3 regions of the Streptomyces sp. NPDC048269 genome follow, and region 2 is predicted to be linked to each of the others. Evidence: riboswitches for the same ligand, from Rfam matches in the RefSeq annotation. Region 2 holds a riboswitch; each other region holds the start of a gene.

Region 1 (10,228 bases), on a different contig from region 2:
CCGCCGCACGCCCCCCACCGGGTGTACGACATGCGCGAGGAACTCGGGGGTCTCGTCTCCGGGCTGATCGACTCCCTCGCCACGACCGGGAACCTGGACCGGGTCGACCTGGTCGACCAGTTCGCGTACCCCTTCCCGGTCACGGTCATCTGCCGGCTGCTCGGGGTGCCCCGCGAGGACGAGCCGCGCTTCCACGTGTGGGCGGAGACCCTCGCCGCGAGCCTGGACCCCGACCCGGACGCGGACCCCACCCAGCACGGCAAGGGCGCCATGGACGCCCGGATGGAACTGGGCATGTACCTGGCCGGACTGATCGAGGAGCGCCGCAAGAGCCCCGGCGAAGACATGCTGTCCCAGCTGGCGACCGCGGACGGCCCGGACGGCGCGATGACGACCATGGAGGTGCTCAGCACCTCCGCGCTGCTGCTGATCGCGGGCCACGAGACCACGGTCAACCTCATCACCAACGGCATGCTGACCCTGCTGCGCCACCCGGACGTCCTCAAGCGACTGCGCGAGGACCCCGCCCTGTCCGTCCCCATCGTCGAGGAGCTGCTGCGGTACGAGCCGCCCGTGCAGCTGCTGCCCCAGCGCAGCACCCTCTCCGAGATCGAGGTCGCCGGTGTGACCATCCCCAAGGGCGCGTCCCTCTGGCTGATCCTGGCCTCCGGCAACCGTGACCCGAAGCGGTTCGAGAACCCGGACCGCTTCGACCCCGACCGCAAGGACATCCAGCACCTCGGCCTCGGCAGCGGCATCCACAGCTGCTTCGGGGCACCGCTCGCCCGCCAGGAGGCCCAGCTCGCCCTGAGCGAACTCGCCCGCCGGCTGGAGAACCCCCGGCTGCTGGAGGACCCGCCGCCGTACCGGCAGAACGCGGTCCTGCGCGGCCCGCGCCACCTGCCGATCGCCTGTGACGGCATCCGCCCGTAGCTCATGCCCGGCCGACACCCGCTAGGGAGTGTCGGCCGCCGGGAGGATGACGACCTCGGTCGGAGCGAAGGTCACCGCGACCCGGTCCCCCACGGCCGGCGCCCCCACCAGTCCGCACTCCGCCTCCAGCACCGGCCCCGACTCCGGCCGCAGCAGCAGCGCGACGTGCGTGCCCCGGAAGGTGCGCGAGAGCACCTCGCACCGCAGGCCGTCCGGTCCCAGCACGACCCCCGCCGGGCGGATCAGCAGCTGCCGCTCCCCCTCCGCCGCTCCCGCGGGGACCGGTACCTTCCCCCAGGGGGTCCCCGCCACCCCGCCCGACATCACGGCCGGCACCACGTTCTCGAAGCCCAGGAACCGCGCCACGAATTCCGACGCGGGCTGTTGCCACACCTCCAGCGGGGTACCGGCCTGCGCGATCCGCCCGTCCCGCATCACCACGACCCGGTCGGCCAGCGCGAAGGCCTCCCCCTGGTCGTGCGTGACGGCCAGCACGGTCGTCCCCAGCCTGGAGAACAGCCCCCGGAGCTCCACCACGAGCCGCTCCCGCAGCCCGCGGTCCAGCTGTCCCAGCGGTTCGTCCAGCATCAGCAGCCGCGGCGACGGGGCGAGCGCCCGAGCCAGCGCGACCCGCTGCTGCTCGCCGCCCGACAGGGAGGCCACCGCGCGCTTCCCGGCGCCGGGGAGCCCGACCAGCTCCAGCAGCTCCCCGACCCGGCCCTCGCAGGTGTCCTTCGAGGAGCCCCGCATCCGCAGCCCGAAGGCGACGTTGCCGCCGACGTCCCGGTGCGGGAAGAGCTGGTGGTCCTGGAACATCAGGCCGACTCCCCGCCGGTGCACGGGCACGGCTGCCTGGTCCGCCCCGCCCAGCAGCACCCGCCCCGCGGAGACCGGCTGGAGCCCTGCGACGACGCGCAGCAGGGTGGACTTGCCGCTCCCGCTCGGCCCCAGCACGCACACGATCTCGTGCTCGGCGACCTTCAGGTCCACGGAGTCCACGACCGCCCGCTCACCGAACCGGACCGACACCCCTTCCAGCTGAAGCAGTGTCATCAGAACTCTCCGGAGGTCTTGTCGGGCCGCAGTCGCTCCAGCACCAGCAGGGACGCCGCGCACACCAGCATCAGAATCGTGCTCAGGGCCATCGCCTGCCCGTAGTTCATCTCGCCGGCCCGCCCCAGCAGCCGTGCCACGGCCACCGGCAGCGTCGGCTGGTCCGGCCGCGCGATGAAGACGGTCGCGCCGAACTCTCCGAGCGACACCGCGAAGGCGAATCCGGCCGCGATCAGCAGCGCCCGCCGCACCAGCGGCAGGTCCACCTCCCGCCAGGCCCGCAGCGGCGACGCGCCGAGCACGGCGGCCGCCTCCCGCAGCCGCCCGTCCACCGCGCGCAGCACCGGCAGCATGGTCCGTACGACGAAGGGCACGCCCACCAGCGCCTGCGCCAGCGGCACCAGGATCCACGAGGTCCGCAGATCCAGCGGCGGCTCGTCCAGGGTGATCAGGAAGCCGAAGCCCACCGTCACGGCGGACACCCCGAGCGGCAGCATCAGCAGCGCGTCGAAGCCGCGTACGAAGGGGCCCGCGCGCCGGGTCAGTGCCGCGGCCGCCAGTCCCCCGATGAACAGGGCGATCGCGGTGGCGGCGAGAGCGTACTGGAGGGAGTTCCCGATCGCCTCCAGCGGCGGCACCAGGAAGGTTCCGCCGCCGGCGCCCGCGTCCTGCAGGGCCCGGTAGAAGCCGAAGCCGTATCCGCCGGGGGCGTCGAAGGACCGTTCGACCAGCACGCCCAGCGGCAGCACGATCAGCAGGCCGATGGTGAGGAGCACCGCGCCCAGCAGCGTGCGCTGCGCCCAGCCGCGCGGCCGGTGCGTGGTCCGGCCCGGGTCCACCAGCCGCAGCGCGGTCTCGCGCCGGCGCACGGTCCAGGCGTGCACGGCGAGGATCGCACCGACCGCGGCGAACTGCACCATCGTCAGCACGGCGGCCGTGGGCAGGTCCAGGAGCTGCGCGGTCTGCCGGTAGACCTCCACCTCCAGGGTGGAGTACGCGGGCCCGCCCAGGATCAGTACGACGCCGAAGGAGCTGAAGGTGAACAGGAAGACCATCAGCGAGGCCGCGGCCACCGACGGGGCCAGCGCGGGCAGCGTCACGCGCCGCCAGGCGGCGAACCGGCCGGCGCCCAGCACCCGGGCGGCCTCCTCCTGGCGCGGATCGAGCTGTGCCCACAGCCCGCCGACGGTGCGGACGACGACCGCGTAGTTGAAGAAGACGTGCGCGAGGAGGATCGCCCAGACGGTGGTGTCGAGCCGGACGCCGACCAGTTCGTCCATCAGCCCACCGCGTCCCAGCAGCGCGAGGAAAGCGGTGCCGACGACCACGGTCGGCAGTACGAAGGGGACGGTCACCACGGCCCGCAGCAGTTGCTTGCCGGGGAATTCGAAGCGCGCGAAGACGTACGCGCCGGGGAGCGCGATCAGCAGCGTGAGCGCGGTGGAGGCGAGCGCCTGCCAGGTGGTGAACCACAGCACGGCGGCGATGCCGGGCTGGGAGATCACCTCGCCGATCCGGCCGAACTGCCAGCCGGCGTCGGTCTTGAGGCCGCGCCCGACGATCGCGGCGACGGGATAGGCGAAGAACAGCCCGAAGAAGGCCAGGGGCACGGCCATCAGGGCGAGCCGCACCGCGGTCGCCCGTCCGCCCTCGCGAGGGGCGGGGCCCGGTGCGGCGCCCCCCGGCGCCGCACCCGGCTCCTTGGTGCCGCTTACTTCACGACGAGCGAGGTCCATGCCTTGACCCACTGCTCACGGTTCTTGGCGATGGTCTCGGGAGCGACGTTCTCGGGCTTCTCGATCACCACACCGTGCTTCGTGAACAGCTCCGGCAGGACAGCGTCCTTCGTCACCGGGTTCACGAACATCTGGAGGGGCATGTCCTCCTGGAACTTCTTGCTGATCAGGAAGTCGACGAGGGCCTTGCCGCCCTCCTCGTTCTTCGCCCCCTTCAGCAGACCCGCGAACTCGATCTGGCGGAAGCAGGTACCGGTGGAGACGCCCGTCGGGGCCTCGGCCGGCTGCGGTTCGCCGTACAGCACCTCGACCGGCGGGCTGGAGGCGTAGGAGACGACCAGCGGGCGGTCGCCCTTGGCCTTCTTGCCACCCGCGGAGCCGGAGAAGCGCTCGTTGTAGGCCTGCTCCCAGCCGTCGACGACCTCGACGCCGTTGGCCTTGAGCTTGCTCCAGTAGTCCTTCCAGCCCTCTTCGCCGTACTTGCCGACGGAGGCGAGCAGGAAGCCGAGGCCGGGCGAGGAGGTCGCGGCGTTCTCGGTGACCAGCAGGTTCTTGTACTCCGGCTTGACGAGGTCGTCCAGCGTCTGCGGCGGGGCGAGCTTCTTGTCGGCGAAGTACTGCTTGTCGTAGTTGACGCAGATGTCACCGGAGTCGATCGGCGTGACCCGGTGCTCCTTGTCGAGCACGTACTCCGGCTTCACCCCGGCCAGGCCCTTGGCCTCGTACGGCGTGAAGATGCCGTTGTCGAGGGCGCGCGAGAGCAGGGTGTTGTCCACGCCGAAGAAGACGTCGCCGCGCGGGGAGCCCTTGGTGAGGATCTCCTGGTTGAGCGCCGCGCCCGCGTCCCCGGACTTCAGCACCTTGACGGTGTAGCCGCTCTGCTGCTCGAACTCCTTGAGGACCGTGTCGGTCACGTTGAAGGAGTCGTGGGAGACGAGCGTGACGGTCTTGGACTTGGGGGCGTCGCTCGCGCCCGCGGGCTTGTCCTTGGCGTCGCCGCAGGCGCTGAGCGTGGTGACGCCCAGCGCGGCCGCGAGCGCCGCGCCCGCGATCCTCTTGGTGGTGCTCACTGGTGAATTCCTCCTGGGATGTCCAGGAGAAGACGCGGCCCTGCCCGGCGCTCTGTGGGAGCGGACGCCGGGCAGGGCGCAACAGCTTGAGTGGTGACCGAACTTCCTACCCCGAATGACCGGGGCGAGGTTCAGAGGGTCTGCGGATGACGGATACCGCACTCTCAGCGCTGTGGCGCTCCCCTGTCGGAATATGAAATTGGTTCGGCCACAGGGTACCTCGTGGCCGATTGCGACCGATCGCGGCCGGAAATTGACGCTGTCGAAACTCAGCGCTCCGAAGCGGCCAGCTGACCGCACGCGCCGTCGATCTCCTGGCCGCGGGTGTCCCGTACGGTCACGGGCACACCGTGCCGGGCGATGGCCTCCACGAAGGCCTTCTCGTCCTCGGGCCGCGAGGCGGTCCACTTGGAGCCCGGCGTCGGGTTCAACGGGATCAGGTTGACGTGGACGCGCTTGCCCTTGAGCAGCTTGCCCAGCAGGTCACCCCGCCAGGCCTGGTCGTTGATGTCGCGGATCAGGGCGTACTCGATGGAGATCCGGCGGCCGGACTTCTCCGCGTACTCCCAGGCCGCGTCGAGGACCTCACGGACGTTCCAGCGGGTGTTCACGGGGACCAGGGTGTCGCGCAGCTCGTCGTCGGGCGCGTGCAGCGAGACCGCGAGGCGGCACTTGAAGCCCTCTTCGGCGAAGCGCAGCATGGCCGGGACCAGGCCGACGGTGGAGACGGTGATACCGCGCTGCGACAGGCCCAGGCCGTCGGGCTCCGGGTCGGTGAGGCGCCGGATGGCACCGACCACGCGGTTGTAGTTGGCCAGCGGCTCGCCCATGCCCATGAAGACGATGTTCGACAGCCGCGCAGGACCGCCGGGGACCTCGCCGTCGCGCAGCGCGCGCATGCCGTCGACGATCTGGTGCACGATCTCGGCGGTGGACAGGTTGCGGTCCAGGCCCGCCTGGCCGGTGGCGCAGAACGGGCAGTTCATGCCGCAGCCGGCCTGGGAGGAGATGCACATCGTGACCCGGTCGGGGTAACGCATCAGCACGGATTCGACGAGCGTGCCGTCGTGCAGCTTCCACAGGGTCTTGCGGGTGGTGTCGTTGTCGCACGAGATGTGCCGGATGACGTTCATCAGGTCCGGGAGGAGCTCCTGCTGGAGCTTCTCGCGGGAGCCCGCGGGGATGTCGGTCCACTCGGCGGGGTCGTGCGCGTAGCGCGCGAAGTAGTGCTGCGAGAGCTGCTTGGCCCGGAACGGCTTCTCGCCGATCGCGGCGACCGCCTCACGGCGCTCGGCCGGGGTCATGTCGGCGAGGTGCCGGGGCGGCTTCTTGGCCCCGCGCGGGGCGACGAAGGTGAGCTCTCCCGGAACAGGGCGGGCCATGGCAGGTACTCCTTGTAAGACGAAAGGCGCGCCGCAGAAGCAGCGCGCCTTCCAAGAGTAACCGCCCGGCGTGTTACGACGCCTTTCCGCAGGTCAGCCCGTACCCACGAACGCGGCCAGCAGCAGCCACACCACCGGTGCGGTCGGCAGCAGCGAATCGAGCCGGTCCATGATGCCGCCGTGACCCGGCAGCAGGGTGCCCATGTCCTTGATGCCCAGGTCCCGCTTGATCATCGACTCGCCGAGGTCACCCAGCGTGGCGCTTACCGCGACCGCCAGGCCCAGCAGCAGGCCCTGCCACCAGGAGCCGCCGTCGATCAGGAACTCCATGCACAGCGCGCCGGCCGCCATCGCGAAGGCCACCGCGCCGAAGAGTCCCTCGCGGGTCTTGCCGGGGCTGATGCGCGGCGCGAGCTTGTTCTTGCCGAAGCGCCAGCCGACCGCGTACGCCCCGGTGTCGCTGACCACGGTCAGGAGCAGGAAGGTGATCACCCGCTGCGGCCCGTCGTCGGCGGTGAGCAGCATCGCGACGAAGGTGGCCAGGAAGGGCACGTAGAACGCCGCGAAGGCACCCGCCGTGACGTCCTTGAGGTAGTCCTCGGGCGGCTCTGTCATCCGCCAGACGAGGACCGCCAGCACCGTCAGGGCCATCGCCACCCAGGCGCCCTCGGCACCGCGGACGTATCCGGCGATGACCATGGCCGCGCCGCCGATGGCGAGCGGGACCAGCGGGGCCTTGATGCCCTTCTTCTCCTGCAGCCGGGAGGTGAGCTCCCACAGGCCCACGACGACCGCCACGACGATGACGCCGACGAAGACCGCCTTGACGATCAGCAGCGAGGCGAAGATGACCGCACCGAGGCCGACGCCGACCCCTATGGCGGCACGCAGGTCCCGCCCCGCGCGCTTCTTAGGCGGCGGTGGCGAGGCGTCCTGCGGCTGCGGGGCATGCGGGGGCGGGGGGCTGGGCATGGGCTCCTGCGGCGGCGTCTCGGCGCGGAAGAGGGGACCGCCGTCCGGGGCGGCCCCCCGATCGCGTGCTTCCCGGTCGTCGAAGTCACGGCCGGCGGCATCGGGCACGATGGGCATGGGCCGAGTGTGCGGGCCCACCTGCGCATCGTATGCGGGACCCGCCGGAACTGGCTCCGGCTGCCAGGAAGAGTCGTTCATCAGACTTCGAGGAGCTCGGCTTCCTTGTGCTTGAGCAGCTCGTCCACCTGCGCGACGTACTTCGCGGTGGTGTCGTCGAGCTCCTTCTCCGCGCGGCGCACCTCGTCCTCGCCGGCCTCCTTGTCCTTGACGAGCTTGTCAAGGGCGTCCTTCGCCTTGCGGCGGACGGCGCGCAGGGAGATCTTGGAGTCCTCGGCCTTGGTGCGCGCGACCTTGATGTACTCCTTGCGGCGGTCCTGCGTCAGCTCGGGGAAGGTCACCCGGATGATGCTGCCGTCGTTGCTCGGGTTGACGCCGAGGTCGGAGTCGCGGATGGCCTGCTCGATGTTGCGCAGGGCGCTCTTGTCGAACGGGGTCACGATCGCCATGCGCGGCTCGGGCACCGAGAAGGACGCGAGCTGGTTGATGGGCGTGATGGCGCCGTAGTACTCCGCCACGATCTTGTTGAACATCGCCGGGTGCGCACGGCCGGTGCGAATCGCGGCGAAGTCTTCCTTGGCGACGACGACGGCCTTTTCCATCTTCTCCTCGGCCTCGAGGAGGATCTCTTCGGTCACCACGTGCTCCTGCATGTCTTGAATGGATGGTTCAGGCGGGCGGGGCGGGCGGGGCCGGTCCGGGCTCGGTCCGGCGCGGCGGACTGCTAGGCCCGGGTTCCCTGGTCGCTGACGAGCGTGCCGATCTTCTCACCCTTGACGGCGCGCGCGATATTGCCCTCGGCGAGCAGCTCGAAGACGAGGATCGGCAGCTTGTTGTCGCGGCACAGCGTGATGGCGGTCGCGTCCGCGACCTTGAGGTCGCGGGAGAGGACCTCTCCGTACTCCAGCGCGTCGAACTTCACCGCGTCCGGGTTCTTCTTCGGGTCGGAGTCGTAGACCCCGTCGACACCGTTCTTGCCCATGAGCAGGGCCTCGGCGTCGATCTCCAGGGCGCGCTGGGCGGCCGTGGTGTCGGTGGAGAAGTACGGCATGCCCATGCCGGCGCCGAAGATGACGACGCGGCCCTTCTCCAGGTGCCGCACGGCACGCAGCGGGATGTACGGCTCCGCGACCTGACCCATGGTGATGGCGGTCTGCACGCGGGAGTCGATGCCTTCCTTCTCCAGGAAGTCCTGGAGGGCGAGGCAGTTCATGACCGTGCCGAGCATGCCCATGTAGTCGGAGCGGGCCCGGTCCATGCCGCGCTGCTGGAGTTCGGCGCCGCGGAAGAAGTTTCCGCCGCCGATCACGACGGCGATCTCCGCGCCGTCACGGACCACCGCGGCGATCTCGCGCGCGATGGCGTGGACGACGTCGGGGTCGACGCCCAGTCCTCTGCCACCCGAGAAGGCCTCGCCCGACAGCTTCAGCATGAAGCGGCGGCCCTTCTTGTCCTGGTCGCTCTTGTCGTCGGATGCGGTGTGGGGGTCCACGCCCTGATTCATGGAGATCTCCTCGTGCACATACGAAGAAGGCCATTGCCGGTGGGTCCTCGCGGTTCCCTCTGCGGCAATGGCCTCCTCGTCAGATCTGCGGTCGCCTCGCGCAAGCGCGGACGACTGCCTCAGACCCTACCGGGGTCCGGTGTCCGTCGCGTACGGACGGACTCAGATGCCGACCTTGATGCGGCTGAAGCGCTTCAGGGTGACACCGGCCTCGTCCAGAACCTTCTGGACGGACTTCTTGTTGTCCAGGGCGTACGCCTGGCCCAGCAGGGTGGCGTCCTTGAAGAAGCCGTTGATGCGACCCTCGACGATCTTCGGCAGGGCAGCCTCGGGCTTGCCCTCCGCGCGGGTGACCTCTTCGGCGATGCGACGCTCGGACTCGACCTTCTCGGCCGGAACGTCTTCCTTGGAGAGCCACTGCGGGGCGAACGCGGCGATGTGCTGCGCGATACCGCGGGCGACCTCGGCGTTCTCCTTGTCGAGCTCGACGAGGACACCGATCTGGAACGGCAGGTCGGGCATCGTGCGGTGCATGTACGACGCGACGTAAGCGCCGGAGAACTGCGCGAAGCGGTCCAGGACGATCTTCTCGCCGAGGTTGGCGTTCGCCTCGTCCACGAAGGCCGTGACGGTCTTGCCGGGCTCGATCTCGGACGCGAGCAGCGCCTCGATGTCGGCCGGGGAGGTGGCGGCGACGTGCGCGGCCAGCTGGTTGGCGACAGCCAGGAACTTCTCGCCCTTGGCGACGAAGTCGGTCTCGCACTTCAGCTCGACGAGGACACCGGAGGTGTTGTCGTCGGCGATCAGGGAGACGACGGCACCGTTCTCGGCAGAACGGCCCTCGCGCTTGGCGACGCCCTTCTGACCCTTGATGCGGAGGGCCTCCTGGGCCTTCTCGACGTCGCCGTCAGCCTCGACCAGCGCGTTCTTGCAGTCCAGCATGCCGGCGCCGGTGAGCTCGCGGAGCTTCTTGACGTCAGCGGCGGTGTAGTTCGCCATGAGTCTGTGATTCTCTCTCGAAGTCGTAGATCTACGGGTGAACGGCGGAGGCGCCGCGCCTCAGGCGCGGCTCCCCCGCCGTCATCGTCCGTGCTGCGAGTGCCCGGCGCGTGAACGCCGGGCGCTCTCAGTGGGTCAGGCCTGCTCGGCGTCGGCGGCCGGGGCCTCGACAGCCTCGGCGGCCGGGGCCTCGACAGCCTCGGCGGCCGGGGCCTCGGCGACAGCGGCCTCGGCCGGAGCGGCCTCGGTCTCGTCAGCCTTCTTGTCGCCCTCGAGCAGGTCGCGCTCCCACTCGGCGAGCGGCTCGGCGGCGGCCTTCTCGCCCGGCTTCGAGTCGCCGGTCGCGGCGCCGGAGCGGGCGATGAGGCCCTCGGCGACGGCGTCGGCGATCACGCGGGTGAGCAGGGTGACGGAGCGGATCGCGTCGTCGTTGCCCGGGATCTTGTAGTCGACCTCGTCGGG
Region 2 (10,228 bases):
ACGGCCGCCCGGCAGGCTCCCTCCCCGTCACCGCCTGGGTCGACAACGACCACGAGGCCGCCGTACTGGGCCTGCTCGACCACCTCGCCGCCGCCGGCGCCCGTCGGATCGGGCTGCTGACCGGCACCACCACCGACACCTACACCCGGCTCTCCACGACCGCCTACCTCAACTGGTGCGAACGCGTCGGCCAGGACCCCGTCTACGAGTCCTACCCCGCCCACGACCCCTGCGCGGGCGCCGTGGCCGCCGACCGGCTCCTCGCCCGCCCCGACCGGCCCGACGCCGTGTACGGGCTCTTCGACCCCAACGGCACGGACCTGCTCGCCGCCGCCCGGCGCTACGGCCTGCGCGTCCCCGAGGACCTGCTGCTCGTGTGCTGCAGCGAGTCCACCGTGTACGCCAACACCGAACCGCCCATCACCACCCTCTCCCTCAAACCGCGCCGCATCGGCACCGCCGTGGTGCAGCTGCTCATCGACGCGATCGAGGGAGTGGACACCGGACGCCCCGTCGAACAGGTCGTCCCGACCGAGCTCATCATCCGTACGTCGTCACAGCGCAGGCAGCCCCGTACGACCGTCAGCCCGCCCCGGTCTCCGGCCCAGGACTGAGTCGCCGCACCACCCCACGGGCGGGGTCGTTGGCTCCGCCGAGGATTTCAGAACACCGATATCGGGAGAAAATGGTAGGAACCATCGGCTCCGGACAGGATTCACCACCCCTGGTGCGTCACACAGCGCGAGCCGCATTCCTATGATGGGCGCACGACATCACGGACCCTCCTCCCCGGAGGTCAGGAGGGTCCGCAGGTGTACGGCAGCGCGACGGTGGTGGAGGGGTCGATGACTCAGGGGGCCGGTCAGGGACCCGCGATGCGGACGGAGACGCTGCGGGACTTCCGGGTTCCGGTCACCGAACCCGCTCCGTACGCCGTATCCAACGGGCTTCCCGGTGAGGCCCCCGTGTACGGCGAGTACCCGGCGTACTACGAGGACGGCGCGCTGAGCGTGCCCGCGCAGCCCGGCTACGCGCCTCCGGCGAACGCACAGCCCGTGGCACCGCCCGTCCCGCATCACGACGTGAACGAGGCGCGCGCCGTCCACGATGCGCGCGAGGCGTACGAACCGCGCGAGGCCCACGACGCGTACGAGCCTCGCCTGGCGCACGAAGCGTACGAGCCTCGCAAGGCCCATGAGCCGCACGAGGCGCACGCACCCGCCGAGCCCGAGGCCCCCGTGGACCCCGAGGACGACGGCTTCGACGGCTACACCCCGACCCACCGCGACCTGCCCGTCATCGGCCGCGGCGCGCTCGGCGGCCCCGGCGACACCGTCCAGGTCCAGTACGTCCCCCAAGAGGCGTCGACCGCCGGTCCCGGCCCGCTCTACGTGGTCGGCGACGTCCACGGCTACCTCGACGAGCTCGTCACCGAACTCCACGCCCAGGGCCTGATCGACACCGAGCGCCGCTGGTCCGCCGGCAACGCCCGGCTCTGGTTCCTCGGCGACTTCACCGACCGCGGCCCCGACGGCATCGGCGTCATCGACCTCGTCATGCGGCTGTCCGCCGAGGCCGCGGCCGCCGGCGGCTACTGCAAGGCCCTCATGGGCAACCACGAGCTGCTGCTCATCGGCGCCAAGCGGTTCGGCGACACCCCCGTCTCCTCCGGCGCCGGCACGGCCACCTTCCAGGCCGCCTGGCTGCTCAACGGCGGCCAGCGCACCGACATGGAGCGCCTGCAGGACGTACACCTGCAGTGGATGTCCCGCCTGGACGCGGCCGTCCTGGAGGAGGACCACCTGCTGCTGCACTCCGACACCACGGCCTACCTGGACTACGGCGACTCCATCGAGGACGTCAACGACACCATCCACGAGCTCCTCAACCGCAACGACGCCGACATCACCTGGGACCTCTTCCGCAAGTTCACCAAGCGGTTCGCCTTCCGCGACGAGGAGACCGGCCCGGGGGCCGTACGCGAACTGCTCGGCACGTACGGCGGCAGCCGCGTCGTGCACGGGCACAGCCCCATCCCGTACCTCCTCGGCGAAGTGGGCACCGAGGACGGCGACGAGGCGCGCGGCCCGGAGGCGGTGGACGGGCCCCACGTGTACGCGGACGGGCTCGCCATCGCGATGGACGGCGGGGTCACGATGGCCGGCAAACTGCTGGTCGTCCAACTTCCGCTGCGCGACTGAGGATTGTCACCAGGGGGGTATTTCCGCAAAGCCCCTGTCAACCTGCGGTGTGATCCCTCTACCATCGCTCTATCCGTAGCAGGCTCTCCTCCGTTTGTGCCGGCGCCCGGGTCTACGCGGGCAAACCGGCCTCCACGGAGCATCGGGGGATGCACATGACCAGCGCTCCGCACCTGCTGACCGAAGACCGGCCGGAGTTCGATCGGCTCCTCGACGAGGCGCTGCGCACCGCACACGACCGGCCCGAGCTCGCCACCCTGGGCGAACGTCTGAACGCCGAACAACTGCGCACCATGGCCCTGGGGGCCAGCGCGCTGCTGACGGCCGCGGCCGCGGCCGAGTACGACCACTACGTGAAGCTCCGCGAGGAACGGCGCGACGAGGTCCTCTCCACTCCCGGGACCGCGGGCGAGGACGACGACGGACAGGGCGGCGCGGGCCTCGGCGCCGTGATCGCGGTCCTCGCACCCGTGCTGGCGGGCACCGCCATGCTGATCTTCCTGCTCGTGGGCTACATCCTGAAGATGATCGAGCCCGAACCGGCCTTCGCGGAGACCATGCTGACGGCGGGTTCGTTCTTCGGCGTGCTCACCGCCGCCGCCCTGATCTTCGCCGTCATCGGCCTGCTGGTGACCGCCGTCCACAACGGCGCGACCGAGGTGGCGGCGGACGAGGCCGAGGCGATACCCGACGAGGTCGCGCAGGCCCGGGAGGCCTGGCGGAACGCGCTGCTGGAGCGGGGGATCATGCCGTTCCTGCGCGATGCGCTGACCGATCCGGCGGCGGGGCCGGGACATCCGGCGCCCCGCACGCCAGGGGCCGGGCGCATCCCCAACCTGGGATACACCCGGCCCGACTTCACCAGTCCGGGATCCCCGTCACAGGGGCCCCGGCCCGGCTACACGCCCCCGGACTTCACGAGTCCGGACTTCGGCGGCACGGAACACGGTCCGGAGTAGTTCCCCCCGGCCGCGCCCCCTGCTTCCCCTACTTCAGTGCCTTCGGCAGGTAGTTGGGGTTCATCGGCCGGATCGGCGGTGAGTTGGCTGCCCGGCGGGCGTCCGGGTCATCCGGGTCGGGCTGGGGAACCGCCTCGGTCCACACCCCGCCGCAGGTGAGGGTGAGGGGACCCGGATTGACGGCGCAGGTGGTCTCCCAGATCACGCCTTCCGTCGTCACCACCTCGACCAGCAGCTGGTTGGCCTGATGGCTGATGGCGATCGCGCAGGCGTCGTCGGGGTAGTTGCCCTCCTCGTTGGTGGTGAGGTCGTACCAGGTCCAGGGTCCCGGGGTCGCCTGGAGCCCGCGGATACCCGCGTACGCAGTGCCGTCGCCGGGGAGTACCGCCTTGAACTCGCGGCTGTTGTTGTCCCGGACGGAGTCGATGTCGACACACGTGGACCCACCGGTGGCTCCGGTCGCACCCGTCGCGCCGGTGGCGCCCGTCGCGCCGGTGGCACCCGTGGCTCCGTCGGCACCCTTCGGACCCCTGGGGCCCGTCGGACCCTGCCGGCACTCGTCGTCGTCGCCGCCACCACCACCGCGCGGGCCGGCCTGGACGGCCGCTCGCGGGTCGTAGTCGTGCTTGTCCGACTCGCAGCGGTCGCCCGTGGGGGCAGCCGCGCGGACTGTCTCGCTCGCCTGGATGGCCTGAGCCGTGGCGACCGCGGGGCTGGAGATGCCCGCCACGACCAGGGCCAGCGAAGCGAGGGTGCCGCCAGTCAGCCAACTGCTCCGCCTGGGCAGCGGACCAAGGGTTGACTTGGTCCTGTTCTCGGGGCTCATATACGCCGCTCCTTCTCGAAACCGGATCGAACGATGTGCGATGGGCCATATCGGGCCACCTCGGTCATCGTGAGGATCGCGGTTGCAAGTGGTGAGACGCCCCGCGAGAAAGTCCACTTATCGGACCAGCGGTACGCCCCCAATGGGGGCTTTTACGAAGTGGCGGGCGCGACGCGCGCCCGGCACGGAAGGACCGTGGCCTACGGTCGGCTCACGGTCGTTTTTCATCACCACAGGGGATGGAATCCTTGAGAGCAACAGTCTGCCTGAACATGATCGTCAAGAATGAGGCTCCGGTGATCCGGCGCTGTCTCGAATCGGTTCGCCCCTTGATCGACACATGGGTGATCGTGGACACCGGATCTACGGACGGCACCCAGGACATCATCCGGGAATTCTTCAGTGACCTGCCCGGAGTTCTGCACGAGCGGCCGTGGAAAGGATTCGGCGAAAGCCGCAGCGAGGCGATCGACCTCGCGCGTTCCAGCGCGGACTACCTGCTGTTCATCGATGCCGATGACGTGATGCAGGTACCGCCCGGCTTTCACATGCCGGACCTCACTCTCGACGCGTACAGCCTCGCGGTGCACCACGAGCCCGTCATCCACTGGCGGCCCGCTCTGGTCTCCACCCGATTGCCGTGGAAATACGTCGGAGTGCTCCACGAGTACATCGACTGCGAAGTCCGGCACAGCAGCGGAGTGCTCGAAGGCATCAACATCCTCATCATCGGCGGCGGGGCACGCCTCAGGCAATCGGGCGAGCGGGAGAAGTACCTGCGCGACGCGGAGGTACTCGAACAAGGGCTGATCAAAGAACCCGAGAATGCCCGCTACGCGTTCTACCTGGCCCAGAGCTGGCGCGACGCGGGAGAACCGGAGAAATCCCTCGCCGCATACGACCGCCGGGCGGCGATGGGCGGATTCGTCGAGGAGGCCTTCTGCTCCCAGCTGTACGCGGCGCGGATCGCGGCGAACCTCAAGAAGCCCTCGGCCGAGGTGATGGACCGTTTCCTCCGCGCGCACGAGAGCCGTCCCTCGCGCGCCGAAGCGATCGGCAGCCTCGCCCGCTACTGCCGCCTCGAAGGCCGATGGCCGCTGGCGTACATGTTCGCCCGGGAGGCGCTGCGGATCCCCCGCCCTGCCGACATCCTGTTCGTCGAGTTCGACTGGCACGACTGGCGCGCCCTCGACGAACTCGCCGTGGCCGCCTACTGGGTCGGTGAGTACCAGGAGTCGCTGGACTGCTGCGAGCGCCTCCTCCAGGACGGCGGGCCACTCCCTGCGTCCCAGCGTGACCGGGTCACCGAGAACCTCGCGTTCGCGCGCAGCAAGGTGGACCCGGGGTACCAGGTGGTCGCCTGACGGGCTCCGGCCCGGGCACCGAAAGGCGCCGCTCCCCGGCCCGACGGACCGGGGAGCGGCGCCTTCGCGTGTGAGCGGTGGTGCCTCAGTCGGCCAGCGGCAGGTAGACGCGGTTGCCCGAGGCCGCGAACTCGGCGGCCTTCTCCGCCATGCCCGCCTGGATCTCCTCGGCCTTCAGGTCGCCGCCGTGCTCACGGCGGATGTCCTGGGAGATCTTCATCGAACAGAACTTCGGACCGCACATGGAGCAGAAGTGCGCGGTCTTGGCCGGCTCGGCGGGCAGCGTCTCGTCGTGGAACTCACGAGCCGTGTCCGGGTCGAGGGCCAGGTTGAACTGGTCCTCCCAGCGGAACTCGAACCGCGCGTCCGACAGCGCGTCGTCCCACTCCTGGGCGCCGGGGTGCCCCTTGGCCAGGTCCGCGGCGTGCGCCGCGATCTTGTACGTGATGACGCCGGTCTTGACGTCGTCCCGGTTGGGCAGGCCCAGGTGCTCCTTGGGTGTGACGTAACAGAGCATCGCGGTGCCCCACCAGGCGATCATCGCGGCGCCGATGCCCGACGTGATGTGGTCGTACGCGGGCGCGACGTCCGTGGTCAGCGGGCCGAGCGTGTAGAAGGGCGCCTCCTCGCAGATCTCCTGCTGGAGGTCGATGTTCTCCTTGATCTTGTGCATCGGGACGTGGCCCGGGCCCTCGATCATCGTCTGCACGTTGTGCCGCTTAGCGATCGTGTTCAGCTCGCCCAGCGTCTTCAGCTCGGCGAACTGCGCCGCGTCGTTGGCGTCCGCGATGGAGCCGGGGCGCAGACCGTCGCCCAGCGAGTACGTGACGTCGTACGTCGCGAGGATCTCGCAGAGCTCCTCGAAGTTCGTGTAGAGGAAGTTCTCCTTGTGGTGCGCCAGGCACCACGCGGCCATGATCGAACCGCCGCGCGAGACGATGCCGGTCTTGCGGCGGGCGGTCAGCGGCACGTACGGCAGCAGCACGCCGGCGTGGACCGTCATGTAGTCGACGCCCTGCTCGGCCTGCTCGATGACCGTGTCCTTGTAGATCTCCCAGGTCAGGTCCTCGGCACGGCCGTCGACCTTCTCCAGCGCCTGGTAGAGCGGGACGGTGCCGATCGGGACGGGGGAGTTGCGCAGCACCCACTCGCGCGTGGTGTGGATGTTGCGGCCGGTCGAGAGGTCCATGACCGTGTCGGCGCCCCACTTGGTCGCCCAGGTCATCTTGTCGACCTCCTCCTCGATGGAGGAGGTGACCGCGGAGTTGCCGATGTTGGCGTTGACCTTCACCAGGAACCGCTTGCCGATGATCATCGGCTCGATCTCGGGGTGGTTCACGTTGGCCGGAAGCACCGCGCGACCTGCGGCGATCTCCTCGCGCACGACCTCGGGGGAGACGTTCTCGCGGATCGCGACATACTCCATCTCCGGGGTGATCTCGCCCCGGCGGGCGTACGCGAGCTGCGTGACGGCGGCGCCGCCGCGGCCCCGGCGGGGCTGGCGGGGGCGGCCCGGGAAGACCGCGTCGAGGTTCTTGAGCCCGCCGCGCGGCGAGGTGTGCTTGATCCCGTCGTCCTCGGGGCGCACGGGACGTCCCGCGTACTCCTCGGTGTCGCCGCGGCCGATGATCCAGTTCTCGCGCAGCGGCGCGAGACCCCTGCGCACGTCGGTCTCGATCTGGGGGTCGGTGTACGGACCGGACGTGTCGTAGAGCGTTACGTCCTTGCCGTTGGTGAGGTGGACCTGGCGGACCGGCACCCGGATGTCGGGGCGGGAGCCCGCCACGTAGCCCTTGTGCCAGCCCGGCTTGCGCTCGGTCGAGCCGTCGCCGTCCTGGCTGACGGCAGGCGTGCGTGCGTCCTGAATGGTCATGAGACCTATCTCCCTACGCCGGCATTACCCGGTAACAGGTTCGGCGGTCGACGCAGCCTCCTCCCGCACGCATCCGTGATGCGCGTACGGTGATCAGCGTCCTCTCAGCCCGGTGCTCCGAGCTCCCGCGTTGTGCAAAGGTGCCCCCACGCTAGCGTCATCTATGGCGTGCTGAACAGTGGGCCCCCTCATCTCTTGCGATGATCTGCTGGTGACGATCTCGCCGCAGCCCCCCACCGAGCCCACGGATCCCACCGGCCACTCGGGCCACGCACACGCGGGTTCCGGGCACCCTGCCGGCCATTCCCACGGGCACGGCCACGGGCATGGCCCGGCGGCCCCCGTCTCGAAGCACCTGCGCAAGGTCATCGCGGCCGTTCTGATCCCCTTCGCCGCCGCCGTCTTCATCGGCATGGCGGTGCTCTGGCCGGGCGGAGCCCCTGCCCACGAGCGCACGGGGGTGGGCTTCGACCGGCAGACGCAGCAGGGCACGGTCGTCTCGCTCGAACAGGTCGACTGCAAATCGGTGAACGCCTCACAGGTGCCGCCCACCGGTGACACATCCACTCCCGAGGGCCGCGAAGCCAAGGCGGCGCAGACCGGCGAGTGCAAGAAGGCCACCGTCGAGGTCGGCACCGGCCCGGACAAGGGCCGTACCTTCGTGGAGATCGTCCAGCCGGGCGCGCCACGGCAGTTGGCGGACGGCCAGGAGGTGGTGGTCGCGTACGCGCCGGATGCGCCCCGGGACCTCCAGTACTCGGTGATCGACGTGAACCGCAAGCTCCCCATGGCGCTGCTGGCCGGGATCTTCGCGGTCGCGGTCGTCCTGGTCGGCCGGATGCGCGGGCTGTTCGCTCTGATCGCGCTGGTCATCAGCTTCGGCGTGCTGACCCTCTTCATCCTCCCGGCCATCCTGCAGGGCTCGAATCCGCTGGTCGTCGCGGTCATCGGCGCGAGCGCCATCATGCTCATCGCCCTGTACATGTGCCACGGTCTGACCGCCCGCACCTCGGTCGCCGTCCTCGGCACGCTCGTCTCGCTGCTGCTCATCGGGCTGCTGGGCTCGGTGTTCATCGACTGGGCGTTCCTCAGCGGCAACACCGACGACAACACGGGCCTGATCCACGGGCTCTACCCGGAAATCGACATGAGCGGTTTGCTGCTCGCGGGCGTGATCATCGGATCGCTGGGCGTGCTCGACGACGTGACGGTCACCCAGACCTCCGCGGTCTGGGAACTCCACCAGGCCGACCCGTCGATGGGGTCGCGCGCCCTCTACCGGGCGGCCATCCGGATCGGCCGTGACCACATCGCGTCGGTGGTCAACACACTCGTACTGGCCTACGCGGGTGCCGCACTCCCCCTGCTCCTGCTGTTCTCGATCGCGAACAGCAGCATGGGGTCGGTGGCCAACAGCGAGCTGGTCGCGGTGGAGATCGTACGGACCCTCGTGGGCTCGATCGGCCTCGTGGCCTCGGTTCCCCTGACGACGGCGCTGGCCGCTCTGGTCGTTTCCGCCGACCGGCCGGGGACCCCGGTCGCCGGGCCGGCTTCGGGGCCGGTCCGTGGCGGCCGGGGCCGCCGTCGCAAGCGCTGAAAGGTTGTTGCGGGAAGAGCAGCGTGGCCGGCGCGGCTGGTCAGTGCGCGCGCGGGGGCGTGTCAGCCCGCGTTCTGCTCGTTCTGCCGGGATTCGGACAGGATCTTGCCGAGCTCCTCGTCAAGGTTCTCCTCGAAGTCACCCAGGTTGCGCTCCTGGCCGAGCGGGACGAGCCGGTCGGTGCGGTCGAGGAACGCGACGAGCGGCGCCGCGCTGGCGCGGAACAGGGCCCGGTCGCCGCCGACCTGGAGGCGGATGTGGACATCGGACAGGTCCTCGGGATCGGTCGGGGCGATGTGCACATCGCCGTCGCCGCACGGTTTGTTGATGCCGTCGAGGAGGAGTTCCCGGCCGAACGCCCAGGTCACGGGCGCGTCTCCGGGAAGGTGGAAGGTCAGGCGGACTGCGTAGGGGTCCCGAGCGTCGTACCCGAGTTCCACCGGGATCCGGAACGAGAGCTCCTCGGAAACGAGGAAGCTCATCATGACCTCTGCCTGTACCGACTCGCGCATTGCCTACCCCGCTGTAGTGGAAGTGGCCAGGAATGATCCCCCAGGGCCCTCTTGACAAGGGTGGTGGAAGCGCTAGCAGATCACAAGGAGTGAGTTTTCAGATACTGATAGAGAACGAGAGGGTGCTCAACAGCGCGCCTACTTCACTCCGTAGTCGATCGACTGCATACAGCAACCGACCTTCTTGGTGCAGAGGCAGGGAAATCGCCATGGTTGCGGCCGTGTCGCCGGCAGTGATGGGGATGGCTGCACACACGGTGCCGAGGGCGTACTCCTGACGCTCCGTAACCAGCTGCAGCCGCGCCAGGGACCCGATCCGGTGTTCCAGGGAGCGTTGATCGGCCACGGTGTACGGGGTGATGGCCTCGACCGGGTGCCGGTCGTAGTAGTCCTTGCGCGTCTTCTCGTCGAGCTGGCCGAGCAGGCACTGACCGATGGCGTGCGCGTGGCCGGTCTCGCGGAAGTCGGCCCACTCCTCGCAGGCCGGGCTGGCCGGGGTGTCCGAGACGCCCACGAGCTCGATCTCACCCTCGCGGAAGACCGCGAAGTAGACGGGGGCCCCGACCGAGTCGCGGAAGTGCGCTAGCGAGTCGAGGATCATGCTGCGACGTTTCTGCTGGAGTCCCCCACCGGCCAGCCGCCCGGCCGCCTCGCCGAGGACGAAGACTCCGCTCTCCCGGCGCAGATAGCCCTCGTGCGTGAGGGTGCGCAGCAGGTGGTACGCGGTGGGCAGAGGGAGCCCGGCCTCGCGGGCCAGCTGTTTCGCCGGGGCTCCCTCGCTGTGCGAGCCCGCCGCTTCGAGCAGTCTCAACGCCCGCTGCACCGAACCGATCAGAGTCGGCACACCGGCGTTGGGAACCGAAGACAAAGCTCACCCCCAGGCGTGGCGGCGGGCC
Region 3 (10,228 bases), on a different contig from region 2:
CAGGTCCAGCGTCAGCTTCGTCCCGCCCGGCTCCGCCAGATCGTGCCCGGCCGCGAAGATGTGGCAGGTGTCCAGGCAGATCCCCAGCTTCGGGTGGTGGTCGAGCGCGTCGAAGTACGGCCCGAAGTCCTCTGCCCGAGAGCACAGCGAGGAGCCCTGGCCGGCAGTGGACTCCAGCAGCAGGAGGGGGTCGTCGTCGTGCGTCAGCTCTTCCAGCAGCGGCAGCATGTACTGCCTGACCTGAGCGTACGCGTCCTCGCGCGGGCGGCCTCCGGTGGCCGAGCCGGTGTGCACGACCACCCCGAGCGCGCCGATCTCCCGGCCCCGGCGCAGTGAGTGGCGCAGGGACTCCACCGACTTCTCGACGGTCCCCTCGGTGTGCGAGCCGAAGTTGATCAGGTACGGGGCATGTACGTAGGCCGGCAGGGACGCGGCCGCGCACTCGGCGCGGAAGAGCTCGTCCTGCGCCGGATTGCCCACCGGGGTGGCCCAACCACGCGGATTGGCCACGAAGACCTGGACCGCCTCCGCGCCCATCTCACGGGCGTACGTCAGCCCGACCGAGGCGAGCCCGCCCGCGACGGGGACGTGCCCGCCCACGGGATTGCGCACGGCCCGCGCCGAGCGCTCCCGCTCAGCGTGCTCCACGTACTCCACGTGCTCCACGTACCCCTACAGTCCCTTGGTCCGGATGATGATCGTGCTGCCCTCGGGGGCGTTCTGCCCGCCGGGCACCGACTGGGACTCCACGGTCTTGCTGAAGGAGAGGAACGGCCGCTCCGCCTTCACCTTGAAGCCCGCGACCTCCAGCGCCTTGCGCGCCGCGTCCACCTCCTGACCGGTCACGTCCGGGACCGGGAGCTGGCGGGGGCCCTTGGAGAGGGTCAGCGTGACGGTGTCGCCCGCCGCGGCCTGCGTTCCGGCGCCGACCGACTGGTTCGCGACCGTACCCGCCGGCGAGGGCGCGTTGACCTGCTCGGGGGCGGTCGCCACCTTGAGGCCGAGGCCCTCCAGGGTGGCGCGTGCCTGCTCGAACGGAATCCCGGCCACGCTGGGTACGGGGACCGGGCGGCCCTTGCTGACGACCAGGGCGACCGCCGTGTCGGGGGCCCGCTTCTCGCCGCCCACCGGGTCGGAGCCGATCACCGAGCCCTGGGCGACGTCCTGGCTGAAGGCCTGCGTGACCTTGCCGGGGGCCAGCCCGGCCTTCGTCAGTTCGGCCCTGGCCTCTTCCAGGGGCCGGCCCTTCAGGTTGGGCACGGCCACGACCTCGGGGCCGCGGGAGATGGTGAGCGTCACCGCGCCGTTGCCGCGGATCCGGCGGCCGCCGGGGGGATCGGTGTTCATCACCGTCCCGCGGTCGAAGGCGTCACTGAACTTCCGGTCGACCCGCTTCACGCCGAGTCCGGCCGCGGACAGCTGGGACTTGGCCTGTTCCTCGGTCTTGCCGAGGAGGTTGGGGACCTTGGTGAACTGGCCGGAGTTGATGTACCAGACACCCGTGCCGAGGCCGAGGGCCAGCAGGACGCCGGCGACGACGAGGAGCGTGCCGCGGCGCGGCCGGCGGGCCGGGGCCGCGTCCGGGTCCGCCGGGACGGGCGGCGGCGGGGGCGGCATCTCCAGCCGGGAGGTGTGGTGCACGGGCTGGTGCGCGGCCACGGGGCGCGGGATCACACCGGTGCGGTCCTCGGCGGACGACCGCTCCCCGGCGCGGGCCTGCGGCGGCACGGCGTCCAGCTCGGCGTCGCTGAGCTGGAGCCGGGCCTCGCGGGCCAGGCCGAGCAGGGCGGCGGCGTCGGAGGGCCGCAGCTCCGGATTGCGCGCGGTGGCGTGCGCGACGAGTTCGTCGAGACCGACGGGCAGCCCGGGGACGGCGGCCGACGGCGGCGGCACGTCCTCGTGGAGGTGCTGGAAGAGCACCTGGGCGGGGGAGCCGCCGGTGTGGGGCTTGGCCCCGGTGAGCATTTCGTAGAACACGACACCGCAGGCGTAGACGTCCACACGGGTGTCGGTGACGCCGTTCTCGATCTGCTCGGGGGCCAGGTACGAGACGGTGCCGAGGACGGAGCCGGTGGTGTTCGTGACCGAGTCCACCGACCGGACCAGCCCGAAGTCGGCCACCTTCACCCGGCCGTCGTCGCCGATCAGGACGTTCTCGGGCTTCATGTCACGGTGCACGAAGCCCGCCCGGTGGGCGGCGCCGAGGGCGGCGAGCACGGGCTCCAGGATGTCGAGGGCGGCCCGGGGCTGGAGCGCGCCGCGCTCGCGGAGCACGTCGCGCAGGGTGCAGCCGGAGACGTACTCCATGGCCAGGTAGACGTAGGGCCCGTCGGTGCCCTGATCGAAGACGGCGACGACATTGGGGTGGGCGAGCCGGGCCACGGACTTCGCCTCCCGGATGAACCGGTCGACGAAGGCGGCGTCCGCGGCGAGGGCCGGGTGCATGACCTTCAGGGCCAGGACACGGTCCAGGCGGGTGTCGACGGCCCGGTAGACCGTGGCCATGCCGCCGGCCGCGATGCGGGCGTCGATGCGGTAGCGGCCGTCGAGCACGCGCCCGACGAGGGGGTCATCCAGGGTCGTATCCACCCGGCGATTCTACGAGGGGTGCGTGCGGGCCGGACCCGCCGCCCGGTGCCTTGCAGCGCACCTGTGACGTGACCGTCGGCTCAAGGACCGGGGCTCCGCCCCGCGCCCCACGCCTCCAACGCCGGCGGGGCTGCCTTGTGCCCGCACGGGCCGACTTGTGCCCGCACCGGCTGGGTTGTGCCCGAACAGGTTGACTTGCGCCTGAACCGGCTGGGTTGTCCCCGTACGGGGCGGGTTGTGCTCGGCGGGGCCGGACTGGCCGTAGGGCGATTTCAGCCCCGCCGGCGTGTGAGGCGCGGGCGCGGAGCGCTGTCGGGGGGTGGGGCGGAGCCCCGGCGCAGGTCAGAACGCCGGGCGTTCCGGGTCGAGGGCGGCGCGGCCCTCCGCAGGAGACGAGGCCTCGGCGAACCGGCGTTGCGGGATGCGCCCCGCGCGATGGGCGAGACGGCCCGCCGACACCGCGTCCCGCATGGCCGCAGCCATCAGCACCGGATCCTGCGCCCGCGTCACGGCCGACGCCAGCATCACCGCCGCGCAGCCGAGTTCCATCGCCAGCGCCACGTCCGAGGCCGTGCCGGCCCCCGCGTCCAGGATGACGGGGACGGACGCCCGTTCCGTGATCAGCTCGAAGTTGTGCGGATTGCGGATGCCCATCCCCGACCCGATGGGGGACCCGAGCGGCATGATCGCCGCGCAGCCCACGTCCTCCAGCTTCCGCGCGAGCACCGGATCGTCGTTCGTGTACGGGAGGACCGTGAAGCCCTCGTCCACCAGGACCTCGGCGGCGTCCAGCAGCTCGACGCCGTCGGGCAGGAGGGTCCGCTCGTCCGCGACCACCTCCAGCTTGATCCAGTCGGTGCCCAGCGCCTCCCGCGCGAGCCGCGCCGTGAGCACGGCCTCGCCCGCCGTGAAACAGCCCGCCGTGTTCGGCAGGACCGCGATGTCCAGCTTCGACAGGACGGAGAGGACGGATCCCTGGACCGTCGGGTCCAGCCGTCGCATGGCCACCGTGGTGAGTTCGGTGCCGGACGCGACCAGGGCGCGTTCGAGGACGTCAAGGCTCGGGGCGCCGCCCGTACCCATGATCAGGCGGGAGGAGAAGGTCCGGCCGCCGAGGACGAAGAGGTCGTCTGCCATGGCCGTCAGCCTCCCTGGACCGCGGTGAGGATCTCGACCCGGTCCCCCTCGCCCACCGGCGTGAGCGGCCACCGCCCGCGCGGGACCACGGTCTCGTTGAGCGCGGCCGCGACGCCGGAGGGCGCCGCGGTCAGGGTGGCGACCACCGCGTCGAGCGTGGTGCCGGCCGCGACCTCGCGCGGCTCGCCGTTGACGGACACGGAGACGGAGACGGGGAGGGTCATGCGTACGACTCCTGTCGTGCGGCGGAGAAACGGCGGGGGGTGAAGGGGCGTGCGATCGGCGGCAGTTCGCCGGTGGTCAGCAGCTCCGCCAGTACGTCGCCGGTGAGCGGGGTCAGCAGCACCCCGTTGCGGTAGTGCCCGGTGGCCAGGTGCAGGCCGGGCAGGTCGGTCGGGCCGAGCAGCGGGGCGTTGTCGGGGGAGCCCGGCCGCAGTCCCGCGCGGGTCTCGGTGAGCGGGAGTTCGGTGATGCCGGGCACCAGCTCATGGGCGTCGCGCAGGAGCTCGTAGACCCCGCCCGCGGTGACCGTGGTGTCCCAGCCGAGCTCCTCGCTGGTGGCGCCCACGACGAGTTCACCGTTCTCGCGCGGGACCAGGTACACGTGGCTGCCGCGCACGACCGCCCGTACCGTCCGCGACAGGAACGGCGCGCGGGCGGAAGGCACCGAGAGCCTCAGCACCTGGCCCTTCACCGGCCGTACGGGGGCCACCACCTCCGGCGGTACGCCCGCCAGCCGGCCGCTGAGCGAGCCCGCCGCCAGCACCACCTGGTCCGCGCGCACCTCCGTACCGTCGCCGAGCAGGGCCCCGGCCGCCCGGTCGGCGGTGACCAGCAGCCGCTCCGCCGCCGCCCGGTGGACGGTCACGCCGGCCCCCTCGCAGGCGGCCAGCAGGGCGGCCGAGAGCCGCCGCGGGTCGACCTGGTGGTCGCCGTCCACCCGCAGGCCGCCCCGGACCCCCGGGGCCAGCATCGGCTCCAGCCGGCGGCACTCACGGCCGGTGAGCCACTCGGACTCCAGGCCGCAGCGGCGCTGCAGGGCGTGCAGCTCCCGCAGGTGGAGCCGGTCGTCGGCGTCGAGGGCGACGGCGAGGGTGCCGCAGGCCCGGTAGCCGATGTCCAGGCCGCCGCTCGCCTCGGCCAGCTCGGCGGCGAATTCCGGATAGCGCGCCGCGGAGGCGAGACCCAGGCCCAGCAGGGCCTCCTCGCCGTAGTGCAGCTCGGTCACGGGCGCGAGCATCCCGGCCGCGACCTGGGCGGCGCCGCCGCCGGGGGCCGGGTCGGCCAGTACGGTGCCGAGGCCCCGCCGGGCCGCCCGCCAGGCGGTGACGAGTCCGATGATCCCGCCCCCGATGACGAGGACGTCGGATCCCTTCAGAGAAGAATGCATGGGCGTCCAGCCCCTCCCTTCGCCGGCATGACCCGGATCAGGTTCGTACGGTCGGAGGCCGGCCAGCCTCCCTCTCAGCCCGGTGCGCCCGGACTCCCGCGATAGGTACGGTGGCCAGACTAACCCCGGTGCGGACAGTGGGTAAGGCGGCACCTATTCCTGGCGGCCCGTCAGGTGATTAGGGTGGCCGGGTGAGTGAGCAGACGGAGCAGAACCCGAGCGGCGTCGTGATCGTGGGCGCCGGAATGGCCGGCGTGCAGACCGCGGTAGCCCTGCGGGAGCAGGGCTTCACCGGCCCCGTGACCCTGCTGGGAGCCGAGCCCCACCAGCCCTACGACCGGCCACCGCTGTCTAAGGCGGTGCTGCTCGGCAAGGCCGAGGACTCCGCTTTCGACGTGGACTTCGAAGGACTCGGCATCGGGCTCAGGCTCGGCACGGAGGTCACCGGGCTGCGGGCCGCCGAGCGCGAGCTGGACACCGAGGCGGGACCGGTCCCTTACGAGGTCCTCGTACTGGCCACCGGCGCCGTGCCGCTGACCCTGCCCGGCACGGAGGGCGTCCCCGGCGTGCACCTGCTGCGGACGCTGGACGACGCGGCGCGGCTGCGCCCGGTCCTGGCGGAGGCGCCCCGGACGGTGGTCGTCGGCGCGGGCTGGATCGGCGCGGAATTCGCCACCGCGGCCCGGGAGGCGGGCTGCGAGGTGACCGTGGTCGAGGCGGCGGACCGGGTCCTGGCGGGGGCGCTGCCGGCGGAGGTCGCCGCCCCGATGGCGCGCTGGTACGAGGAGGCGGGCGCCGAGCTGATCACCGGCGCGAAGGTCGCCGGGACCGAGGAGGGCCGGGTGCTGCTCGCGGACGGGCGCGCCCTGCCGGCCGGCGCGGTGGTGGTGGGCATCGGAGCCCGCCCCGCCACCGGGTGGCTGGCCGGGACCGGCGTGGAACTGGGCCCGGACGGCTCGGTCACCGCCGACGCGTACCTGCGTACCTCCCTGCCCGGGGTGTACGCGGTCGGCGACTGCGCCTCCTTCCCGTCGGCCCGCTACGGGACGCGGCTGCTCGTGCACCACTGGGACAACGCGCTCCAGGGCCCCCGGGCGGTCGCGGCGAACATCCTGGCCGGGGAACCGGTCCAGGTCTACGACCCGGTGCCGTACTTCTGGTCGGAGCAGTTCGGGCGCTTCGTCCAGTACGCAGGCCACCACGCCGCGGCCGACACCCTGCTCCGGCGCGGCGACCCGGCCGGCCCCACCTGGTCGGTGTGCTGGCTGCGCGACGGCGTGCTGGTCGCGGTCCTGGCCGTGGGCCGCCCCCGCGACCTGGCGCAGGGCCGCAAGCTCATCGAGACGGGGGCCCGGGTGGACCCGGCCAAGGTCGCCGACCCGGCGGTTCCCCTGAAGTCGGCCCCCCTGTAGTCCGGGCCCGGCCACGGACGGGCGGCTCCGGTACCGGGCGCCGGTCCGAGATGGCAGGCTTGTACCCGTGACCGAGATTGACGCAAAGATCGATGCCCTTGTCCCCTCGTGGCTGTACCTCCCCGACATCGCGGAGATGCTGAACGTCGAGGTGACCCGGGTCCGCCAGATGGTCAAGGAAGGGCAGCTGATCGCCGTACGCCGGGGCGAGAACCGCTCCCTGCAAGTGCCGGCCCCCTTCATCGACGGCGACAAGGTCGTCAAGGGCCTGGTCGGCCTGCTGACCGTGCTGCGCGACGACCGCTTCACCGAGGAGGAGATCCTGGAGTGGCTCTTCACCGAGGACCCGACCCTGCCCGGCACCCCCGTGCAGGCGCTGAGCGAGAATCGCGGCACGGAGGTGAAGCGCCGCGCTCAGGCGCTCGCCCTCTGACCTGATCCGCATCCGCTCCACCGCGGTGTACGGGCCCGCAGGGCTCGTACACCGCTTCCGTCCCCGGGGGTACACCCATGCAGCTGTCCGACGCCCGGCTCTACCTCTGCACGGACGCCCGCAAGCGCCAGGGTGACCTCCCCGAGTTCCTGGACGCCGTGCTGGCCGGCGGCGTGGACATCGTCCAGCTCCGGGACAAGGGCATGGAGGCCGGGGAGGAGCTCGAACACCTCCAGGTCTTCGCCGAGGCCGCACGGCGCCACGGCAAGCTCCTCGCCGTGAACGACCGCGCCGACGTCGCGCACGCGATCGGCTCCGACGTCCTGCACCTCGGCCAGGGCGACATCCCCGTCCCCGCTGCCCGCGCCATCCTGGGCGACCAGGTGCTGTTCGGCCGCTCCTGCCACGCCGAGACCGAGGTCGACGCGGCCGTCGCCGAGCCCGGCGTGGACTACTTCTGCACCGGCCCCTGCTGGCCCACCCCCACCAAGCCCGGCCGTTTCGCCCCCGGCCTCGGGCTCGTCCGGTACGCGGCCTCCCTGGAGCAGGTCCGGCCCTGGTTCGCCATCGGCGGCATCGACAGCACGAATCTGGACGAGGTGCTGGACGCCGGAGCCACCCGCGTCGTGGTCGTCCGCGCCCTCACCGAGGCCACCGACCCGGGTGCGGCCGCGGCGGAGCTGGCCAAGCGCGTCCGGGCCCGGACGGCTGAGTCCCGGCCACCCGGAACACCCCAACAGCCGTAGCGCGCCCTTGCGGATTCGGAAATCGCCCGGGTGGTGCCGCGCGACCAGGTGTCCAAAAACGTGTCCAAAGGGCGGACAGTACTTCGGTGTCCGCCGGGCCGCGTCTAACCTGCCCGTATGGCCTCTGGTACCGCTTCCACCTGGTCGGATCGTGCGCACACGGTCCGCGACCTCCTCGTGTCCGGGCGCTCGTACTCGTTCGAGTTCTGGGCCCCGAAGACGGAGAAGGGCGAACGCAACCTCTGGAACGCCCTGCGCCGGGTCGAGGCGGTATCCCCCAGCTTCGTCTCCGTGACCTACGGAGCCGGCGGCTCCACCCGCGGCGGCACCGTCCGGGCCACCCAGCAGATCGCCGCGGACACCACGCTGACCCCCGTCGCACACCTCACCGCCGTGGACCATTCGGTCGCTGAGCTGCGCAATGTCATCGGGCAGTTCGCAGACGCCGGGATCCGGAACATGCTCGTCGTGCGCGGAGACCCGCCGGGCGACCCGATGGGCGAGTGGGTGGCACACCCCGAGGGCGTGCACTACGCGGCCGATCTGGTCCGGCTCGTCAAGGAGTCCGGCGACTTCTGCGTCGGCGTCGCGGCCTTCCCCGAGATGCACCCGCGTTCGATGGATTGGGACACGGACATCCAGCACTTCGTGGACAAGTGCCGCGCCGGAGCGGACTATGCGATCACACAGATGTTCTTCGATCCGGAGAATTATCTGCGGCTGCGCGACAGCGTCGAAAAGGCGGGCTGCGAGACTCCGATCATCCCCGAGGTCATGCCTGTTGTGGCGATCAAGCAGCTCGACCGGCTGCCCCAACTCAGCAACGCGGTCTTCCCCGCGGACGTGAAAGAGCGCATGCTCGCGGTCAAGGACGATCCGGCCGCTGTACGCTCCATTGGCATCGAGTTCGCCACGGAGTTCTGCGCGCGGCTGCTGTCCGAGGGTGTCCCAGGGCTGCACTTCATCACGCTGAACAATTCCACGGCGACTCTCGAGATCTACGAGAACCTGGGCCTGCACCAGCGGGCCTGACCGGCTGGCCCCCGTTTCCCACGCGGTCGGCTGTACCGAGAGGGGCCATGCATGGGTATGACGGTCCTCTACATCGCGTTCGGCTTCGTCGCGCTGTGGCTGCTTGCCGAGGTCTTGATGCAGTACAAGGCCCGGCTCCGCTGGCGCCTGCTCGCCTTCGCCGGCTTCCTCGGCGTGGTCGCCGGGGTGATATTGCCGTCGGTGCTGGTCATCGGCGCCGGCGCGGCCGCGTTCGCCCTGGGCCAGACCCTGGTGACGCTCTCCTTCCGCAAGGGCTTCGTGGCCGGCTGGGCGCTGCGCCGCGGTGGGGAACCCGTACGGCAGTCGCGGCGGCGCCGCTCCGGCGGCCCGCGCCCGCAACCGGCGCTCGAAGTCACCGCGCTGGAGTACGAGGACGCGGACGGGGCCGGGGAGCAGCGGCAGTTCCAGGCCGGAGCCGAGGCCGAGGCCGAAGAGGTCTACAACCCGCAGCCGATGCCCGAGGACACCGGTTCCTACGGGATACAGAGCTTCGCGCCCGCTCCCGACGCGGGCCAGACGGCGGCGTTCGGCTCTCCGTTCACCACGGCGGAGCAGGACGCCCACCAGTACGCGGCCTTCTACGACCAGCAGAACCAGGGCGGCGGGTACGACTACTCCGCCGGCTATCCGACGGGCGATCAGCAGCAGGTCTACGCCGCCTACTCGGACCCCTACATCGGCACCGGCGGCGGTGTCGGCCCGCCCGCGGCCTACGACTACTCGGCCTACACCCAGTACCCCGACTACGGGCAGCAGCAGTACGCCATGGACACGCCGCCCGGCGGGGTCTGGGTCCCGCAGCAGCGGTCCACCGACGCGGGCGGCCAGCCCTATCCGGCGGAGGAGCAGGCCGAGCAGCCACAGCAGTACCCGTACCCCCAGCAGGGCGAGTACGAGCAGTACCGCTACTGAGCGGGCCGGCGGGTCACTGGGAGCCGCGGAATCCCGCGCCCTCCACGATCAGCCCGGCCACCAGGGCCCCGGTCATCCCGGCGTGCGCCAGCCCGCCGCCGGGGTGCGCCCAGCCGCCCGCCAGGTACAGCCCCGGCAGGGCCGTGGTGTTGGCGGGGTACAGCAGCCGGCCCCCGGCCCCGGCGAGGGCGGGCGCGGGCACCGCGCCGCCCACCGCCCCCGTCGCCGCCTCCACGTCGGCCGCGGTACGCACCTCGTGCCACAGCAGCCGCTCCCGCAGCCCCGGTACGGCCTTCCCGGCGAGCTCCAGCAGTTCCTCCGGCCCCGCGCCCCCGGGCCCGCACACGGCGCTGACCGTGACCGCCTCGTGGTCCGCGTCGGGGCGCGTGGCGGGGTCGTCGGGGCGCAGGACGGTGACGTCCAGACCGGGGGAGTGCACCAGGGTGCGGTGGACGGCGTCGGAGGGGCGGGCACCGCGCAGCGCGAGGAAGAGCGTGAGGCGGCTGGACAGACCCTCCCCGCGGGCGGGGACCGCCTCCGGCGGCCAGGGCAGGGA

The links. A riboswitch is a leader RNA that binds a small molecule or an ion and turns the genes downstream of it on or off. The one in region 2 is predicted to bind thiamine pyrophosphate.
Region 1: linked by a shared signal. The riboswitch ahead of AB0D48_RS12210 (thiamine ABC transporter substrate-binding protein) and the one ahead of thiC (phosphomethylpyrimidine synthase ThiC) in region 2 are both predicted to bind thiamine pyrophosphate.
Region 3: linked by a shared signal. The riboswitch ahead of thiO (glycine oxidase ThiO) and the one ahead of thiC (phosphomethylpyrimidine synthase ThiC) in region 2 are both predicted to bind thiamine pyrophosphate.

Annotation. Positions count from the first base shown of each region.
Region 1 covers NZ_JBEZLW010000008.1:153,169-163,396, reverse strand. The annotation lists gene AB0D48_RS12225 (cytochrome P450) at 1-933, shown strand, start outside; gene AB0D48_RS12220 (ABC transporter ATP-binding protein) at 955-1,986, opposite strand; gene AB0D48_RS12215 (iron ABC transporter permease) at 1,986-3,602, opposite strand; gene AB0D48_RS12210 (thiamine ABC transporter substrate-binding protein) at 3,698-4,792, opposite strand; TPP riboswitch at 4,878-4,987, opposite strand; gene rlmN (23S rRNA (adenine(2503)-C(2))-methyltransferase RlmN) at 5,062-6,174, opposite strand; gene AB0D48_RS12200 (phosphatidate cytidylyltransferase) at 6,268-7,344, opposite strand; gene frr (ribosome recycling factor) at 7,344-7,901, opposite strand; gene pyrH (UMP kinase) at 7,988-8,767, opposite strand; gene tsf (translation elongation factor Ts) at 8,930-9,766, opposite strand; gene rpsB (30S ribosomal protein S2) at 9,902-10,228, opposite strand, start outside.
Region 2 covers NZ_JBEZLW010000001.1:256,924-267,151, reverse strand. The annotation lists gene AB0D48_RS01330 (LacI family DNA-binding transcriptional regulator) at 1-614, shown strand, start outside; gene AB0D48_RS01325 (metallophosphoesterase) at 846-2,201, shown strand; gene AB0D48_RS01320 (hypothetical protein) at 2,351-3,160, shown strand; gene AB0D48_RS01315 (hypothetical protein) at 3,189-3,986, opposite strand; gene AB0D48_RS01310 (glycosyltransferase) at 4,259-5,350, shown strand; gene thiC (phosphomethylpyrimidine synthase ThiC) at 5,436-7,223, opposite strand; TPP riboswitch at 7,217-7,362, opposite strand; gene AB0D48_RS01300 (YibE/F family protein) at 7,441-8,820, shown strand; gene AB0D48_RS01295 (SsgA family sporulation/cell division regulator) at 8,883-9,332, opposite strand; gene AB0D48_RS01290 (helix-turn-helix domain-containing protein) at 9,430-10,176, opposite strand.
Region 3 covers NZ_JBEZLW010000002.1:338,411-348,638, reverse strand. The annotation lists gene AB0D48_RS03735 (deoxyribonuclease IV) at 1-612, opposite strand, end outside; gene pknB (Stk1 family PASTA domain-containing Ser/Thr kinase) at 673-2,589, opposite strand; gene AB0D48_RS03725 (thiazole synthase) at 2,932-3,726, opposite strand; gene thiS (sulfur carrier protein ThiS) at 3,732-3,950, opposite strand; gene thiO (glycine oxidase ThiO) at 3,947-5,116, opposite strand; TPP riboswitch at 5,114-5,226, opposite strand; gene AB0D48_RS03710 (FAD-dependent oxidoreductase) at 5,308-6,528, shown strand; gene AB0D48_RS03705 (Rv2175c family DNA-binding protein) at 6,596-6,961, shown strand; gene thiE (thiamine phosphate synthase) at 7,039-7,707, shown strand; gene metF (methylenetetrahydrofolate reductase [NAD(P)H]) at 7,825-8,739, shown strand; gene AB0D48_RS03690 (hypothetical protein) at 8,791-9,672, shown strand; gene AB0D48_RS03685 (NAD(P)/FAD-dependent oxidoreductase) at 9,686-10,228, opposite strand, start outside.